One region of the Neptuniibacter halophilus genome, then DNA from elsewhere that is predicted to be linked to it. Evidence: predicted binding sites of a transcription regulator. Region 1 holds the regulator's gene; the other holds the start of a gene.
The links. The regulator PhoB, encoded in region 1, activates phosphate uptake and scavenging genes when phosphate is short. The targets are predictions, from matches to a motif close to TGTCATANNNNTGTCANA.
Positions count from the first base shown of each region.

Region 1 (8,917 bases):
GGCGTTGCTGATGCTGGATGTAGATCACTTCAAAGCCTTCAATGATATCTACGGGCATCTGGCCGGCGATGGCTGCCTTCGTGCAGTAGCGAAAACCATCGTCGAGAGCACCCAGCGCGCTCAGGATTCTGTTTACCGGTACGGTGGTGAGGAGTTTGCCATCATCCTGCCGGAGAGCGATGTGCAGGGGGCAGCTTTAATCGCCGAACGGATTCGGCAGGCGATAGAATCACTGCAGATCCGGCACCAGGGCTCAGAGTGTAATGAGGTTGTTACCGTCAGCATCGGTATCAGTTGCCTGAATCCGGTGGATGGCGGTAACCCTCACGATCTGGTCGATCAGGCGGACAAAGCACTCTATCAGGCCAAATCCGCAGGCCGGAACCGGGTGGTTACAGCCCCGACATAGGCTGGAAGCCCGGTAGCGCACGAATCCGGCCGATCCAGTCAAGGATGGCCGGATAATCTTCCAGACGGATACCGCCCTCATGTGCCAGCGCCACGTAAGGCATCACCGCGCAATCCGCAATGGTTGGCCGCTGCAGGGTCAGCCAGTCATTACGTTGCAGGTGGGTATCGACCTGTTGCAGAATGCGGGCGGCCTTTTCCAGCGCCAGCGGTTTATCCAGCGCGTAACCAAACTTGTCCACCAGCCTGGCGGCTCCCGGTCCGTGCTGGATCTCATTTGCCGCGGTTGATAGCCACTGTTCGATCTGTGCAACCTCTGCGGGCGTTTCCCCATACCACCGGGGTGATGCATAGCGTCGTGCCAGATAGACCAGAATCGCCTGAGAATCACGTAATACCAGATCACCATCCTGCAGTATGGGTAACTCCCCCAGAGGGTTCAGATCAATCAATGGCGACTGCTTGTGTTCGCCAGACAGAAAGTCCACGGCAACCGTTTCCAGTTCAATCCCGGCCAGCGCCGCGAACAGACGTACCTTGTAACAGTTGCCTGACGGCTCGAGGTCATAGAGTTTCATAGCGTTTCTCCTTGCACTTGATAGCCCAGGCTTTCCAGCTCGGTCGCGGTATAGCGTGGGGTAATAAATTGAGAACAGTTCCAGTCGAAGGCTTCCACCTTAATCAGCATCAGAGACTCCACCCGCTCACCCGCCTCCCCATCGAGCAGTGCGCCCCGCCAGATGTCAGGCAGTTGTTCCGCGGACAGGGACTGCACCCGTCCGAGCAGCTTCAGGCGACGCTTGTTGGGGTAATCCATCAGAAACAGGGCCACCCGGTTATTGGCACTCAGGTTCCCCAGACTCTGATACTGACCATTACCCGGACGGTTTACAAAGCCCAGGGTTGCAGAATCAAGCACCTTTAAAAAACCGGCGCTGCCGCCCCTGTGTTGCAGGTAGGGCCAGCCGCTTTCTGACACGCTGGCCATATAGAAACTATCTCTGGCGGCGATAAAGCTCTCTTCCCGCGTCTGAAGATGCTGAAAGTCCGGCATCCTCTCTTTCACCCGGCTGACACGTTCGTAACTGCCGAACTGCTGTTGCGCAGCGACAACCGACGGGGTAAAGGTGATTTCGCTGAAACGGTGTCCCATAGACGCGCTCTCTGATCAAACACTTTCAGCCAGTATCAGCCAATCGGTAATCGCAATAAAGCAAGCAAAATGCTTTTCACCTATGCAATTTATGCAATAATCGAACACGATGAATAAACTCAAAGCGATGAGCATTTTCCTGCGTATTATCGATTGCGGCAGCCTTAGTCAGGCGGCCGATAAGCTGGGGCTGTCCCAGTCTTCGGTCGCGCGCTCACTGGCAGCGCTGGAGCGCGAACTGGGCGTTCAGTTAATCCATCGCACCACACGGCGCCTGCAGTTGACCGAAGAGGGCTATGAATACAGCCAGCGCTGCCGCCAGATTCTGCTGGAGATCGAAGACGCTGAAAGTGCCCTCACCCAGCGACAGAGCTCCCCCCGCGGTGTATTGAAGATCACCGCTCCGCAGACCTTTGGCCGTCGCCATCTCAGCCCACTGATCAACCTTTTTCTTGAAGAGTTCCCGAGCATGCAGGTAGAGCTGGTTCTGCTCGACCGCGTGGTTGACCTGCTTGAGGAAGGGATGGATATCGCGCTGCGTATTGGCCAGTTACCTGATTCAAGCCTGATCGCCAAACAGGTGGGCGAACTGCGCAATATGGTATGCGCCAGCCCGGAATTGCTGAACCGGAGCGGTACGCCAGAGCAGCCTGATGCGCTGGAAAGCCTTAACTGCATTCAGTTAACTGCAATCCGTAACCAACGGCAGTGGAGCTTCAAGGAAGGCTCGCAACTGAAACGTATTCAGGTCAGCGGGCGCTTCAGGACGAATCATGTCGAAACAGCATTGGATGCGTGTATAGAGGGGCTGGGATTTGGTCAGTTCCTCAGCTATCAGGTCGCGCCTGCCATCAGCCGGGGCGACCTGATCAGTGTCTTACACAAATATGAGCGCCCGCCTCTGCCGGTCAGTCTGGTTTACCCCCACAGCCGCCTTCTCTCGTCACGGAGCAAAGTGTTTATCGACTGGGTTACACCACGCCTGAAAGCGCGTTTATTGCAGATAGAAGCTCAGCTCTCCGGCCAGTAACGGGCCAGTGGCGGAAAACGTTCGATCAGACCTTCACGCCCGAGTTGCTCCATCAGCGCCATGTTCCGCTCAGGGATCTCATCCGGGTTCTTGTAATGCACCAGCACCCGGGCCATCTGCCCCTCGCGGATAAGATGCAGGGTGGGAAACGGCGCCCGGTTGGTCCAGTTGGTAATATCATCCGGATCAACCCCGGCAAAACAGTAAGCCGGGTGGAAACTGGCCAGTTGGAAAACCCCCTCCAGACCCGCCTGCTCAAGCGCATCCTGACACAGATCCAGCAGATCGAGAAAGGCTTCAAAGTCGGCAAAGCCGTGACTGAAGCAGAGTAGCGTGGTCGACAGCTCCGCCTCCGGCAACGACTGAATCCGCTCCAGCTCCTGCAGGAAGTCCCCCAGCGCCGCGGTTTCTGCCACAGCTTCGGACCGGGCATAACGGATACTCTGGTTCTTCACCTCAGGCGCGGCAAACGGGCACAGGTTAAGGCCAACAACCATGGATTCAACCCAGTCGCGGGTCAGCGATTTTGCCTCAGAGGCAGGAAATGCAAAGGTCTCAGTTTTCATCCCGGCATAGTACCCCAGCCGCGTCTCGCTGCCTACTGAAGCCCTATGCGGTTTCTGCTAACATAGCCGCTTCATTTTTCTGGACTGTGCACCGTGCCCGTTAAAGCCGCCCTGACTCGTCAGAACTTCGACACCCGCTGGACCGCTTTCCGCCGTCCCTACGCTCAGGTAGCCCCGCGCAATCTGCGCACCTGGCTGACTGACAGTGGCTCTCTGACGCAGCGTCTGGTCAACCTCAGTAACGGTGAGTTTCGCGTTGAAGTCGTCAGTCAGGGCAGCGCCCTGCCGACCCGCTCCGAAGCCCGCCTGCTGGGCTTGAAGCCGCGACGAAAAGCACTGGTGCGTGAAGTCCATCTGATCGGTTGTGACCAGATCTGGGTGTTTGCCCGCACCGTGGTCCCGTTCAGCTCTCTGCGAGGCACCCAAAGACGCTTGCGGCTGCTGGGTAACCGCTCGCTGGGCAGTTTGCTGTTCAGTACTCCGGGAATGCGTCGCGGCCCCCTGCAGATCAGCCGTTTGCAGTTAGCTGACCGGCGTCAGGTCTGGGCACGACGTTCTGTGTTCTATCTGGCGGGGCAACCGCTTCTGGTATCCGAGGTTTTCCTGCCGGAACTCCTGCAGGTAAAATAGCCGCAACCGATAAAGCTGAGCCTGATTATGTCTGCACCGCTGCCACAATCCCTGTCGCCCATGGAAAAACTCAAGGCCTACGGCCGTCTGATGCGGGTTGAAAAGCCGATCGGGACCTATCTTTTGCTATGGCCAACCTATTGGGCGCTGTGGATCGCAGCCGAAGGCGTGCCGCCGCTCGACCTGCTGATCATTTTTACCCTCGGGGTCTTTCTTACCCGCTCTGCCGGCTGTGTGATCAATGATTTTGCCGACCGCAAAATCGATGGTCATGTTAAGCGGACGGCGGGACGACCGCTCCCCTCTGGAGAAGTCACAGCACGGGAGGCACTTGTGCTGTTCAGCGGGCTGATGTTGCTGGCGTTTATTCTGGTGTTGTTTACCAACCTGAACACCGTGCTGCTCTCCTTTGCTGCGCTGCTGCTGGCAGCCTGTTATCCGTTTATGAAACGCTACACTCACCTGCCGCAGTTAGTGCTCGGGGCCGCATTTGGCTGGGCGATCCCGATGGCATTTTCTGCGGTGGGAGGGGATGTCCCTGCGATCGCCTGGCTGATCTACTGCGCCAAGCTGCTCTGGACCATTGCCTATGACACCATGTATGCGATGGTCGACCGGGATGATGACCTGAGAATCGGGGTTAAATCCACCGCCGTTCTGTTTGGTGATGCCGATAAGGTCATCATCGGTCTGCTTCAGATCACCACCCTGCTGGCCCTGATTCTGGTGGGCATTCAGGTCGGTCTGGGGCTGGCTTACTATCTCGGACTGGCAGCGGCATCAGGGCTGTTTGTCTATCAGCAATGGCTGATCCGCGAGCGTGAGCGTCAGCCCTGCTTCCGGGCGTTCCTCAACAATCACTACGCGGGCCTGCTGATTTTTATCGGTCTGGCCGCAGATTATGGGTTACGGGCTGCGATCTGAAACCCGCCACTGCTTATTGTTTGAGCAGTAAATTGCCTATACTTACGATCTGTCATATTTGTGTAACAGTATTGTCTTCTAATATTCGCGTCATTTAAAAACAGAGTAACAAGGACAATCAAACCATGTCTGTATCCAAACGCGTACTGATCGTTGATGACGAGGCGCCGATTCGCGAAATGATCGCCGTTGCACTTGAGATGGCCGGTTATGAATGCCTGGAAGCCGAAAACACCAACACCGCGCACGGTCTGATCGTGGATGACAAGCCAGATATGGTTCTGCTGGACTGGATGATGCCCGGCGCCAGCGGTATTGAATTTGCCCGTCGTCTGCGTAAAGACGAAACCACCGCGGATATCCCGATCATCATGCTCACCGCCAAAGGCGATGAAGATAACAAGATCAAAGGGCTGGAAGCGGGTGTTGATGACTACATTACCAAGCCATTCTCCCCCCGCGAGCTGGTCGCACGCCTGAAAGCCGTGCTGCGTCGTACCACGCCGAAAGGGATTGAGGAACCGGTCAGCGTCGACGGCCTGACGCTAGATCCGATCTCACACCGGGTCACCTCAGACGCCACGCCCATTGAACTGGGACCCACTGAGTTTCGCCTGCTACAGTTTTTTATGACCCACCAGGATCGGGCCTACTCCCGCAGTCAGTTGCTGGATATGGTCTGGGGGGGAAATGTCTATGTTGAAGAGCGTACCGTGGATGTTCATATCCGTCGCCTGCGTAAAGCACTTGGCGAGCGTCACGATTATCTGGTACAAACAGTTCGCGGAACAGGATACCGCTTCTCTTCCAACGTAGCTTGATGTTTTTAAGACCAAGGATCGTCAATGACCAAAAGTCGCCACTCAATGCTGACCAGCCTGCTGCTGGTGAGTGGGGTTGCTATCGCAATAGGGCTGATCGCTGGCTATCCGGGATGGATCCTCGCCATCGCCCTGTTCGGCTGGGCTATTTATCAGATTCGTCAGTTCAATCGGCTGATGGGCTGGTTTCAGGCCGACAGCAGCAACGAAGAACCCCCGGAGGCACCCGGTCACTGGGGTGAACTGTTCGACGAACTTTCCCGGTTACAACGCAGTCAGGCTGCCCGGGAGCAGGCGCTGCGCAATGTCATTACCCGTTTTCAGGATTCCTCCTCAGCCCTGCAGGATGCGGTCGTCATTATTGACCGCAATAATAATCTGGAGTGGTGGAACCAATCCGCGAACCGTCTGTTAGGCCTCGACAGCCGCACCGACCGGGCTAAACCGGTGATGAACCTGCTACGTGATCCGCGCTTTATCCGCTACTTTAAGCGTGACCAGTATAATGACCCGATCACCCTGCCCTCACCGGCACACAGCGATATTCAGATTCAGTACCAGATTACACGATTTGGTGATGGCGACCGGTTGCTGGTGGCACGGGATGTCTCCCGCCTGATCCGTCTCGAGCAGACCCGTCAGGACTTTGTTGCCAACGCCTCTCACGAACTGCGCACACCACTGACCGTGATTCGCGGTTATCTCGAGACCTTCCTCGATCAGGAACTGCCCCGGCCGTTACTGCGAGGCCTCGGCTCTATGCAACAACAGGCAAGAAGGATGGAAAATCTGGTTTCAGATCTGTTGCTGCTGTCTAGGCTCGAAGCCAGCCATCAGATCTCCGATGAGCAACCTATTCAGATCCATAGTATCCTGCAGCATATTATTGAAGGTGCTGAACAGCTCGGTCAGGAGAAACAGCATAAACTCCTGCTGGACATGGACACCCACTATGACCTCACCGGTCAGGAGATCGAGCTGCACAGCGCGTTCTCCAATCTGGTCTACAACGCAGTCCGTTACACACCCGCTGAGGGAGAGATCAAAGTTTCCTGGTGGGTAGATGATCAGGGCGGTCACTTCTCCGTTAAGGATAATGGGCCCGGGATTGAATCAATCCACCTGCCCCGCCTGACAGAACGTTTCTACCGGGTCGATGAGAGTCGCTCCTCCGCCAGTGGCGGTACCGGGTTAGGACTGGCCATCGTGAAGCATGTACTGGCTCGCCATGGCGGCCAACTGACGATCAAAAGTAAGGTCGGGAAAGGCAGTACCTTTAGCTGTCATTTCCCGAAAGAGATGGTGATTAAAGCCGTTGATATGGATGAGTCAGAGGATGACCTGTCAGAATCCGGCCACCCTCCTGTAGCATCCTGATCAGGAACCCTGTTCCAGGCGTTCCTGATCAAGCACTTTCTCCGGCGAAGCGTAAGCTTCCACCCAGTAGATGGTTGCACCCACCACCGCCGCCGGCATGATGATCAGATTCAGCAGCGGCACCATCATCCCCACCTGCACCAGACCACCAAAACCGATTGAGGTCAGCCGGTCCGCCTTCAGCATGCCACGCATATTTTTGAAGCTGACTTTGTTGTTATCCATCGGGTAGTCGCAATACTGAATCGCCATCATCCAGGCACCGAACAGCAGCCAGAGAAACGGGGCGATCAGGTTGATCACCGGAATAAACGACAACACCAGCAAGAACAGGAAGCGAGGCAGGTAATAGCCCAGCTTCGCCAGTTCCCGGCCGATTGCCCGTGGAATCAAAGCCAGCACAGCCTGCCAGCCCTCGTCGGTAATCACATCACCGCGCAGACGCTTCTCAACTTTCTCAGCCAGAAAACCGTTAAACGGTGCCGCAATGATATTCGCCACCACGGAGAAGCCGTAGTACACAAAGATAATCACCACCAGCGCCAGCACCGGCCAGAGGAGGTAATGCAGAAACTGCAGCCACTCCCAGTCCGGCAGGAAACGGCTGATCAGAGCATCGACCCAACCGGTGAAGTTACTGAACAGCAGCCAGATCGCCGCCACAAACAGCAGAATATTGGTCAGCAGCGGCACCAGCACGAAGGGCCGGATTTGCGCATCGGGCAGCATCTGCAATCCACGCAGAAGATAGCCCGCACCACGTACAGGATTTCCTTTCATAACCACCTACATTAATAGATAAAAAACAGTACCAGACGGATCACCACCGCCGCGACCATCATACTCAGGCCCGCACGGTTAACCCTGAACTCACGCACCGTCATCTCCATGGTCGGCTTCCAGAATTCCACCAGCGAGCGGTAATCCCGGGTTCGTCCGGCGTACATCGCCAGAGAGACCAGAAACACCAGCAGACCACCCCAAAATAAAAACTGTTCTAATATTGCCAGATACATCACATTCGCCTTTACTTATTGCCAGTAGCGGGGAACCCGTTTTAATCTTACCGGTCCCTATGTTTAGCCCGGCGGGCAAACAAGAAGCTAGCCTACCAAAAAACATTGTAATCGGCTGCCCTGCCATGGTTTATCAGACACGATATCAGAACCATGGCCCCGCCCACGGCTGAACCTGAATATAGCTGTTGGAGTACTCCATGAAAGCAATACAGATCAGTCAGTTTGGTGCCGAAGACGCGCTAAATTATACCGAACTGGCTAAACCTGAGCTTAACCCCGGCGAAGTGCTGGTACGGAACCGTGCTGCCGGGGTTAACCCCATTGACTGGAAAACCTGCGCCGGTGGTGGTGCCGCTCCGTTTATAGGCGAGCTGCCCTTTGTACCCGGCTGGGAGTTTGCCGGCACAATTGAAGCGGTAGCGGCCGACGTCAGTGAATTCACCCCGGGCGATGAAGTCTTTGGCTGTATCCGCTTTCCGGAACGCGCCGGATGCTTTGCTGAGTATCTGACCGCACCGGCTGACCAGATCAGCCTGCGGCCTCAGGGATTGCCGGCAGAAGCGGCAGCGGGCCTGAGTCTGGCCGGTCTCACCGCATGGCAGGCACTGTTTGATAAAGGCCACCTGCACGCTTCGCAGCAGGTGGTGATTCTCGGCGGTGCCGGTGGCGTAGGCCATCTCGCCGTGCAGTTGGCCAAGTGGATGGGCGCGCGGGTTATCACCACCGCATCAGCCGAGAACCATGAGTTCCTTAAGCAGTTGGGCGCCGATCTGGTGATCGATTACCACATCGAAAATATTCTCGACCACGTCAACAATGTGGATCTGGTGATTGATGGCATCGGCGGTGACGTGGGTGTCGACGCGCTGCGTTGTGTGAAACCGGGCGGCACACTGGTGACCCTGCCAAGCGTTACCAAAGATCAGGTAATCGAAGCGGGCCGCGCAATGAAAGTCAAAGTGGAACCGATCCGGGTTGAGAATAATATC
Region 1 is NZ_AP027292.1:1,629,527-1,638,443, forward strand. Features, by position in the region: gene QUD59_RS07555 (diguanylate cyclase) at 1-409, shown strand, start outside; gene QUD59_RS07560 (glutathione S-transferase family protein) at 393-986, opposite strand; gene QUD59_RS07565 (pyridoxamine 5'-phosphate oxidase family protein) at 983-1,561, opposite strand; gene QUD59_RS07570 (LysR family transcriptional regulator) at 1,671-2,591, shown strand; gene QUD59_RS07575 (DUF1415 domain-containing protein) at 2,573-3,157, opposite strand; gene QUD59_RS07580 (chorismate--pyruvate lyase family protein) at 3,251-3,787, shown strand; gene ubiA (4-hydroxybenzoate octaprenyltransferase) at 3,815-4,711, shown strand; gene phoB (phosphate regulon transcriptional regulator PhoB) at 4,837-5,532, shown strand; gene phoR (phosphate regulon sensor histidine kinase PhoR) at 5,557-6,909, shown strand; gene cysZ (sulfate transporter CysZ) at 6,910-7,689, opposite strand; gene QUD59_RS07605 (hypothetical protein) at 7,701-7,925, opposite strand; gene QUD59_RS07610 (NADP-dependent oxidoreductase) at 8,126-8,917, shown strand, end outside.

Region 2 (8,917 bases), 1.6 Mb from region 1:
TCGGAAACAGCACCTCTTCGTCCAGCTCTTCGGCGCGCAGGGCACGCTCGACCAGTGCGACCGACATCGCTTTGCGCTCCGCCCGGCCGAAGGCCACGCCGTAGCCACGGGTAAACTGCGGGGGCTGGGTTTTACTGCCTTTAAACTGGTTAACCATTTCGCACTCAGAGAGCAGGATTTCACCGACCTCAAGTGGAAAACCCAGCTCCTCCGGAACCAGCTCTACACTCACCCGGCCGATCCGGATCTCGCCGGCAAAGGGGTGGCTGTCGCCGTAGCCACGCATGGAGGCGTAGCTGAGTGAGAGCAGAAAACCTTCATCTCCACGGATCAGGTTCTGCAGCCGCAGGCTCCTTTCTGCCGGATAGTTGACCGGTTCGCGGGTCAGGTCGCGGGGTGTCTGATCGGTTTCGCCGGGCTGCCGGCTCTGCTCGATCAGCCCCTCTTTGTTCAGAATCTCCAGTACCCGGGGGCAGCTTTCCACCGCCGCCGGTGCTGTCGGACTTGTGCTGAATTCGTTGCTGCCAAGACCTGCTTCACCACTGGCCAGCAGGCTGAAATCCAGCAGGCGGTGGGTATAGTCATAGGTTGAGCCGAGGATCTGGCCGCCGGGAAGGTCTTTGAACGTGCCCGATATCCGGCGCTCAATCTGCATCGTTTCAGTATCGATCGCTTCGCTGTAACCGAAGCGGGGCAGGGTGGTGCGATAGGCACGCAGCAGGAAGATCGCTTCCAGCATATCGCCACCTGACTGCTTCAGAGCCAGTGCCGCCAGCTCCGGGTCGTAGACTGAACCTTCGTTCATCACCCGATCGACCGCTTGCCCCAGTTGTTGCTGAATCTGGCTGACACTGAGTTCAGCGACCTGAAGATCGCCGCGGCGCTGAGTGCGCATCAGGCTGTGTGCACTGTCTATGGCCTTTTCGCCGCCTTTTACCGCTACATACATCAGACAGACTCCTCGTTGATCCGGGTGGTTCGGGGCAGGGCAACCAGGGTTTCACCGCTGCAGAACAGAGTGTCGATGCCCAGCGGAAAGCGTCTCCGGCTGGCGATAAGCTGCTCACGGAAGGTTGCGTCGAGGCCGCCGATTCGCAATGGGCGGCTGTGTTCAATTCCCGGGCCGCTCAGTTGCCAGAAAGGCTCATCACTGATCGCCGGCACCTGAATAATCAGGGTGGTGGAGCGGTCCGGATACTCGGAACTGCCCCAGTTAAAACGATCCAGATCCGGTAGTTCGTCGGCATCGGCCAGCGCGAAATCGGCGTTTTTGGGCTCATCAGTCATTGGGCACCGGCAGTGAAAACGCAGATTGCTGAGCAGGCTGGCGTTCTGCCGCAGGCGCGGGCTGAGCCAGATGCGGGTATCCGGATCAAACAGCGCCAGTGCCAGTTGCCAACTGCCGGGCTGGAGTTGCTCAGGCGTATTCAGTCCTTTAATGGCGCTGACCTGCGTTCCGGGTTCGCTCATCGCTTTAAGTGCAGAACGGAACAGTTGCTGGGAATCGGCTACTGGTTGCGGAAAGCCGCCGATCAGCAGTTCGGCGTCTACCTGAGTCTTGTTCATCAGTCCTCCCCCCTGACCAGAGTGAAGAAGTCCACTTTGGTCTGGCTGACTTGTGCCTCGCGCGCGGTTTTATTCGCGGTGTAAGCCTGCTGCAGCGGCGTGATCAGTTGTTGCTGTACCTGAGCAGAGCTGTCGGCTTGTTGTAACAGGGCATCCGCCAGCGCGGCGATCGTGGCGTGCTGCTGGTTACGACCGGCTACATAGCTGACGCCAAGCGTGCCGCTACTGAGCCGGACAGCACAGCGGGTGAGGGTCATCTCACCGATGTTAAACGGCTGGCCACTGCCGCCGATGCGGCCACGAACCATGGTCAGCCCGGTTTCAGGCTGACGGATAAAACTGTATTCAGGCTCAGGCCCGAGCGTCCGCCATAAGCGAACCAGTGTTTCGCTATCGGCTTTAGCCAGGGTGTCCATCCACTGCTGGCGGTTGGCCTGATTCTGCTGATTGGCAACAGACATCTGAAAAATCCTGTATGTGCTGGTTAATCGATGGCGCCATTCTGGTCGGGTTGTGCGGATTAAAAAATGGAGGGTTTCTTAATGGCGGGGTTAGAAAATCTGGGGATAGGCCTGTACCGGAGCATTGCTGCCGGGTACAGAGAATTGAATAGCGGAAATAGCAGTGAAACGCGGTTCGCGCCGGATCAAGGTCATATTTCTGTCATTTTTGTTTGCTAGTTATGCTGGCGATTGAAGCGGCTATTCGGTAGATTTTCTGATGCCTGAATTCAGGGAAATCGGTGTTAACAGAGCCAGTGAGGGAAGATGAAAAAGATCTGTATTGTCGGGGCTTCAGGAAAACTCGGACGTTATATGCTGCAGCACGCGCTGGAGCGGGGCTATGAAGTGGTTGCCGTGTGCCGGCCTGAAAGTGTGCCGAAGCTGGAGCCTTACAGGGAGCAGATCCGCATTATTCCCGGTAAAACTAATGACCGCGAGGTTATCCGTGAGGCGGTGAAAGGCTGCAGCGGTGTACTGGTCGTGCTTGCGCCCTGGGGCGTACAGCAATACTCATCCGGTACCGCGCAGGCTGTCATGGATTACGCAGAACCGGGTGCGCGCTTAATTTTTTCCTGCGGCTGGCATATCAGCCGTGATGGGCAGGATCGTTATTCGTGGAAATTGAAGGCCCTGGTTACAGTGTTTGGGGCGATTGCCCGTGCGCTGCGTCTGGTCGAACTCAAAGATCAGGTCGAGGCCTGCGCGCGAATTTTTGCCAGTGATACTCTCTGGACGGTGGTGCGCGGCAGTGATCTGGAGGAGGGGGAATCGCAGGGGCTGCCAATCTGGCGTGAGCATGTAGGTGACCCGGCGCTGGCCAGTAATCTGACCCGCCGGATCGATTTTGCCCTGTTTATGGTGGCCGCGCTGGAGGATGACAGCCTGATCCGGCAGGCACCGGCGATTGTCGGCTGTCAGTCGCCCTCCGCGCTGGCTCACGCAGGCTGAGTGTCGCTCAGAAACCTTCCAGCACCACTTTGCCGATCGCTGTGCCGGACTCGATGCTGGCGTGGGCGCGTTTCAGGTTCGCCGCGTTGATCTTACCGTAGTGTTCGCCCAGCGTGGTCTGGATCTGCCCTGAATCGATCAGCCCGGCAACACGGTTCAGCAGGTTGCGCTGTTGTTCGATGTCATCAGTGGTAAACATCGAACGTGTGTACATAAACTCCCAGTGCAGCGAGATGGATTTCATCTTCATCAGCTTAATATCCAGTGGCAGTGCCGGGTCATCGATCAGTCCCAGTTTGCCTTGTGGCGCCAGACTGTTCACGATCTCTGCATAGTGCTGATCGGTAGCATTCAGGGAAGCTGCGTGTGTGACATCATTAATGCCGATCCGTTGCAGTTCACTGCTGAGGGGCTTTCGGTGGTCGATCACATAATCGGCACCGAGTGCTTTAACCCAAGCCTGACTTTCCGGGCGAGAGGCGGTAGCAATCACCGTTGCATTGGTTAAACGGGCTGCCAGTTGCACCAGAACAGAACCGACTCCACCGGCCGCACCGACAATCAACAGGCGTTGTTCGCCGTTTTTCTCAGGGGTATCGGCTTGTGTAATCCCGAGGCGGTCAAACAGGAGTTCCCATGCGGTGATCGCGGTCAGCGGCAGGGCGGCGGCTTCTGCATTGGAGAGGCTCTCTGGCCGGGCTCCGACAATGCGCTCATCCACCAGATGAAACTCTGCATTGGTTCCGGGACGAGTCAGGTCACCGGCATACCAGACCTTGTCACCCGGTTGGTAATATTCAACCTGATCACCCACGGCGATCACTTCGCCGACCGCATCCCAGCCGAGAATTTTGTATTGCCCGGCCTCGGGCGCAACATTGTTGCGGATTTTGGTATCAACCGGGTTGACTGAGATGGCATCGATTTTTACCAGCAGATCCCGGCCGCTGGCCTCAGGCATCGGCAGGTCAATGTCGGTTAATGCATCCGGTTGTGTGATCTCTTGGGGTTGGGTGTAGCCGATCGCTTTCATGGGGTTCTCCGATCTGTTCACAGTTGATGGGAGACATTTTGAGCGATCATGAATAAACTAAAAACAGGGTAATAATTTAATTAGTTTCAAAAATATTTTGATAAATGAATACATCAGATTTAACGCTTTTTGTCAGAACCGCCGATACCGGCAGCATTACGGCTGCGGCCGGGCAGTTAGCTATAACCCCTGCCGCAGCAAGCGCCGCCCTTAAGCGCCTTGAAAAACAGCTTGAGACGCAATTGTTTATCCGCTCAACCCGTCAGTTGAGAATCACGGCGGAGGGGGAGCGGTTTCTGCTGTACTGTCGTCAGGCGCTGACCTCGCTTGAAGAGGGGCAACTCTCGCTGAATGCGATGCGCGGGGAGATTGCCGGTGAACTGCGTTTAGCGGTGTCGTCAGATCTGGGGCGAAATATTGTGCTGCCCTGGCTCGATGAGGTGTTGGAGCAACACCCTGCGCTGTCGTTGCACCTGAGTATGGGGGATACGCTGTCCGACTTTTATATGGACCGGGTTGATGTGGCGCTGCGTTATGGAGAGCCGGAAGACTCCTCAATGGTGGCGTTTCACATCGCAACAGCAGAGCGGGTGGTGTTTGCATCGCCTGAGTATCTGCAGCGGTACGGCGAGCCGACCACACCGGATGAACTGCAGCAACACAACTGCCTGCTCTACCAGTTGGGGCAGCGGACTTATGATACCTGGAATTTCAGCCGGGGCGGCGAACGCTATAAAGTGCAAGTGAGTGGTAACCGTGAAAGTAACGACGCGGATGTGGTCAGACGCTGGGCCGTTGCCGGCAAGGGGATCGGCTATAAATCCAGCCTCGATGTCAGTGCTGATCTGCTTTCGGGGCGGGTGCGTCGCTTACTGAAAGATTACGAATCTGCGCCGCTCAATACCTGGCTGATCTGCCCGAGCAGAAAACAGGTGACACCTGCCATCCTGATGCTGCGCGACCACTTGCGACAGCGCTGTGCGGAGGTGCTGAAGCGGGTACATAGTTGATGGGCGAGATAAACGGATGGCATAACGCGCCGTGACATAGTGCTGTAGTTTTCTGGCGGGTTAAAGCAATACCTGGACTGGCGCAGGCGATATTCAGAGAGAAGTGGGTGTGCCGGGGGAGTTGAAGCGAAGATTCCTGAAAAACAACAGATCTTCGCTGTGATGTTGTATGGTGCGTTACAGGCTGTCCTTACCTTTTTCGATCGCTTCCCGGATCTCTGCCATTTCGATACAACTCAACATAGTGGACCTCAACTTTCATTTCAGTATTACTTGTGTTTCCTGCAGGCGGGCCTGCTGCCCTGATACAGGGCCGGCGCAGGTTACAGGATCTGATTTCCGGAGAGAAATCAGATAGATGAATAGCTGGTCATAAGGTTTTGTTAAATCACGCGGGTGGCGCGGGATAGCGCCTAACAGCGCCACTCCAGTATAGGCCAGTCGCGGTTCAGTGCATGCTGGCGCAGCACCGGGTCGGGGCTGACCGCGACGGGATAGGCGACTCGCTGCAGCAGTGGCAGATCGTTCTGAGAATCACTGTAGAACCAGCTCTCTTCCAGGCTATGCTCCCGATCTTCGAGCCACTCCTGCAGACGGGTGATTTTACCCTCGCGATAACAGATCACCCCATCGGGCTGACCGGTGATTTTCTCTTTAATCGTCTCAATCTGGATGCCGATGGCGTGATCGATACCCAGTCGGCGGGCAATGGGTGCCACCAGAAACGCGACCGAGGCGGATACCACGATACACTGATCGCCCCGGGCCTGATGTTGACGGATATTGGCAACCGCTGCCGGGCGGAAGTGAGGTTCAATGTACTCATCGAGGAACTGTTCCAGCCCCTGCGTGGCTTCGCACAGGGTTTTGCCGATGTGCGGCTGCAACTGCATCTGCAGATAGTCGCGCATATCCAGCTTACCCTGTCGATAAAGCGCATCCAGCCGTTGCTCCTCCTGCAGGATGCTGTCGTCTGCCTGTCCTGAGTCGTGCAGATAACGAATCCACAGCCGGGAGCAGTCTTCGTTGAGCAGGGTATCGTCTAAATCGTAAATCACCAGTGCCATAGGTCGACCTCGGGAGAGCAAATAGGCTTATTCTCTCCATAAACGGGGTTGTGAAAAGCCAGAATAACTGGGGAATTGAGTTAGAAAATCTAAGTTAATGGGTGCTATGTTATACGTCGTACCGGGAAGTGAAGGGGTGCGCTCAACTAAATGAATTACTTGTAATTACTGAAAGGTAGCTGCAATGCATTTGTAATACAGTGTTGTTATAAAGCAAGATCGGTTTGATGTTTTATTGATAGTTTTTCTGGGGTTTATATGCGATTGAACAGCCGTCCACTCCCGCCGCTGAAGGCGCTTAAGGCATTTGAGGCTGCCGCACGGTTACGCAGCCTGACCCGGGCGGCAGAAGAGCTGCATGTAACTCAGGGGGCGGTCAGTCAGCAGGTGAAACTGCTGGAGGAGTATCTTGATACTCAGTTGTTTATACGAAAACCCAGAAAGCTCGAACTGACCGAAGCGGCACGGGCTTACCTGCCGGTGCTGACCGATGTATTTAATAACCTGCAGGCGTCTACCAATGAGTTGTTCAGCAAGGATCAGCAGACTCTGCTGACTGTGAAGTGCGGCTCCAGTTTTATGCGCCACTGGCTGATTCCCAATCTGACGGCGTTCTATCAGCAGTATCCGCATATTCGTGTGCGCCTGATGTCATCGGTCTGGCCCTCTCAGGACGAGGTGGCGGAAGCGGATATTGAGATCTGTAACGGGTTTGGCGATTGCAGCGGATTGCAGGTGGAGCGGCTGACCTGGGAGAAACACATCGTGGTGGGCAGCCCTGAATTTGTCGCGGCTAATCTGCTCAATGACGATCCGTTAAAACTGATGCAGCTACCGCTGATCAGTGTCATCGGTGATCGGGAAAACTGGCAGCAATGGTTTCGCCGGCAAAATCTGAGCAACTGGATGCCGACACCGGTACTGGAGTGCGATACCACTGCGGCGGCGATCGATGCTGCCTGCCATGGCGTCGGCTTCCTGCTGGCCCGCAACCATATTCTGAAGCCGGTACTGGATCGCGGTGAACTGGTGCAGGCGCACTCGTTTGAGGTGGAAGCTGCCGGGGCGCACTATCTGGTGTTGCCCAACAAACCCCTCACACCCAAAGTAACCGCGTTCCGTGACTGGGTGATGGCGACCTTTCAGCAACCTGTCGGGCCCATAAATCGCTGACCGAATGCGCCTGCGTGCTGGCAGAGCTGTTCAGCTTCACTATAGAATCGGGCCTGATCCTTGCTGTCAGGGTCTGATTGTTTATCTGAAGGTGAAGCCAAGATGCAGGAACAGAAGATCCGTGAATTGATGCAGACCTACCGTCGTTGCTGGATGGCGGGGGATCTTAACGCTGTGTTGTCGTTGTATCATCCTGATATTCGCGTCAATAACGTCTCTGAAGGTCTGGAGATCGGGCCGGAAGCGATGGCTGACTACGTTTCACTGTTCCTGCCGACGCAGCCTGAGGAGGTGTTATCTCCGGTGGACCGTATCCGGGTGGATGGCGACACTGCAATTCTGCAATGGGAGATCGTGATGCGGCAGCGCAAATCCGGGATGCTTAAATCCTTTGCCGGGGTGGAGATCATTCAGGTGAAGGATGAAAAGATCTACCGGATACGGGAATTCTCAACCCCATTGAATCATCTCCGGACAGCGCAGGCAGGCAATAAAGCTGATCCGATGGCCTGCCGGATCGGGCTGGATCAGAACCGTCTTGGCGTGGTTGCCGACGATCTGCAAACCTACTTTGACAGCAGTCAGGCCTTCCTTGATCCGGATCTGAGTCTGGCTCAGGTGGCTGAGGCTACCGGTTATACCCGTAACCAGATCTCCTATGTCCTTAACCATGTACTGGAGATCAGTTTCTACGAATATCTGAACCGTGCCCGGGTTGAGGCGATTCTGTTGCAGTTGCAGCAGCCCGAGCCTAAGGGCGTCACCGAGCTGGCGTTCAGCATGGGGTTTAATTCGGTTTCTACTTTCTATAAAGCGTTCAAAAAGCGCACCGGCATCACACCGTCGGCCTACCTGAAACAGGTTTCTGCCTGATCCGGTTTTTCGATCGGTCCCGGACGTAAGAAAAACCTTCGCAGTGCTTTATATGATCCTCTTCAGGGCTGTTCATACCGTCAGCCGGAACCGAGAGGAATTCCAGTGAAGTGTTATCAGGATACCAGTTACTGGTTCACCACGCTGAACCACGCACAGCCGCATCGGCCAGCGTTAGAGCATGATATTGAGGCGGATGTGGTTATTGTCGGCGCGGGTTACACCGGGCTCTGGACAGCTTACTACCTGAAACAGCATGCGCCTGATCTGTCGATAGCTATTCTCGAAGCAGAAACTGTTGGTTTCGGTGCCTCCGGGCGCAATGGCGGCTGGCTGATCGGCAGTTGTGCCGGGCATGAAAAATACCTCGCCGGGTTGGCACCTGTGGCGGCAGCGCGGTGTCGTCAATTGCTGCTGGGAATCGTCGATCATGTCTGCGGGATAATCAGCAAAGAGCAGATAGATTGTGATTATCAGCGTGGTGGGGTGGTCTATGCCGCCGCCCGTTATCCGGAACAACTTCAGTTTCAGCGCCATCATCTTGAGCATCTCTATCAGGCGGGTTACGACGAAACCCAGTTCCGCTGGCTGAATGAGACTGAGCTGGAAGAACTGGTCAGGATGCGTAATCCACTGGGGGCAATCTACTCGCCTTACTGCGCAACGATCAATCCGGCCAGACTGGTCAAGGGGTTGGCCCGGGTAGTTGAAGGGCTGGGGGTGAAGATCTTTGAGCAGACGCCT
Region 2 is NZ_AP027292.1:33,769-42,685, reverse strand. Features, by position in the region: gene QUD59_RS00200 (carbon-phosphorus lyase complex subunit) at 1-949, opposite strand, end outside; gene phnH (phosphonate C-P lyase system protein PhnH) at 949-1,566, opposite strand; gene phnG (phosphonate C-P lyase system protein PhnG) at 1,566-2,027, opposite strand; gene QUD59_RS00185 (NAD(P)-dependent oxidoreductase) at 2,334-3,017, shown strand; gene QUD59_RS00180 (zinc-binding alcohol dehydrogenase family protein) at 3,025-4,050, opposite strand; gene QUD59_RS00175 (LysR family transcriptional regulator) at 4,155-5,060, shown strand; gene QUD59_RS00170 (HAD family hydrolase) at 5,474-6,127, opposite strand; gene QUD59_RS00165 (LysR substrate-binding domain-containing protein) at 6,386-7,300, shown strand; gene QUD59_RS00160 (nuclear transport factor 2 family protein) at 7,403-8,173, shown strand; gene QUD59_RS00155 (NAD(P)/FAD-dependent oxidoreductase) at 8,279-8,917, shown strand, end outside.
Region 2: phnG (phosphonate C-P lyase system protein PhnG) is a predicted target of PhoB. The motif match lies at 2,217-2,234, and genes of this name have one in related genera.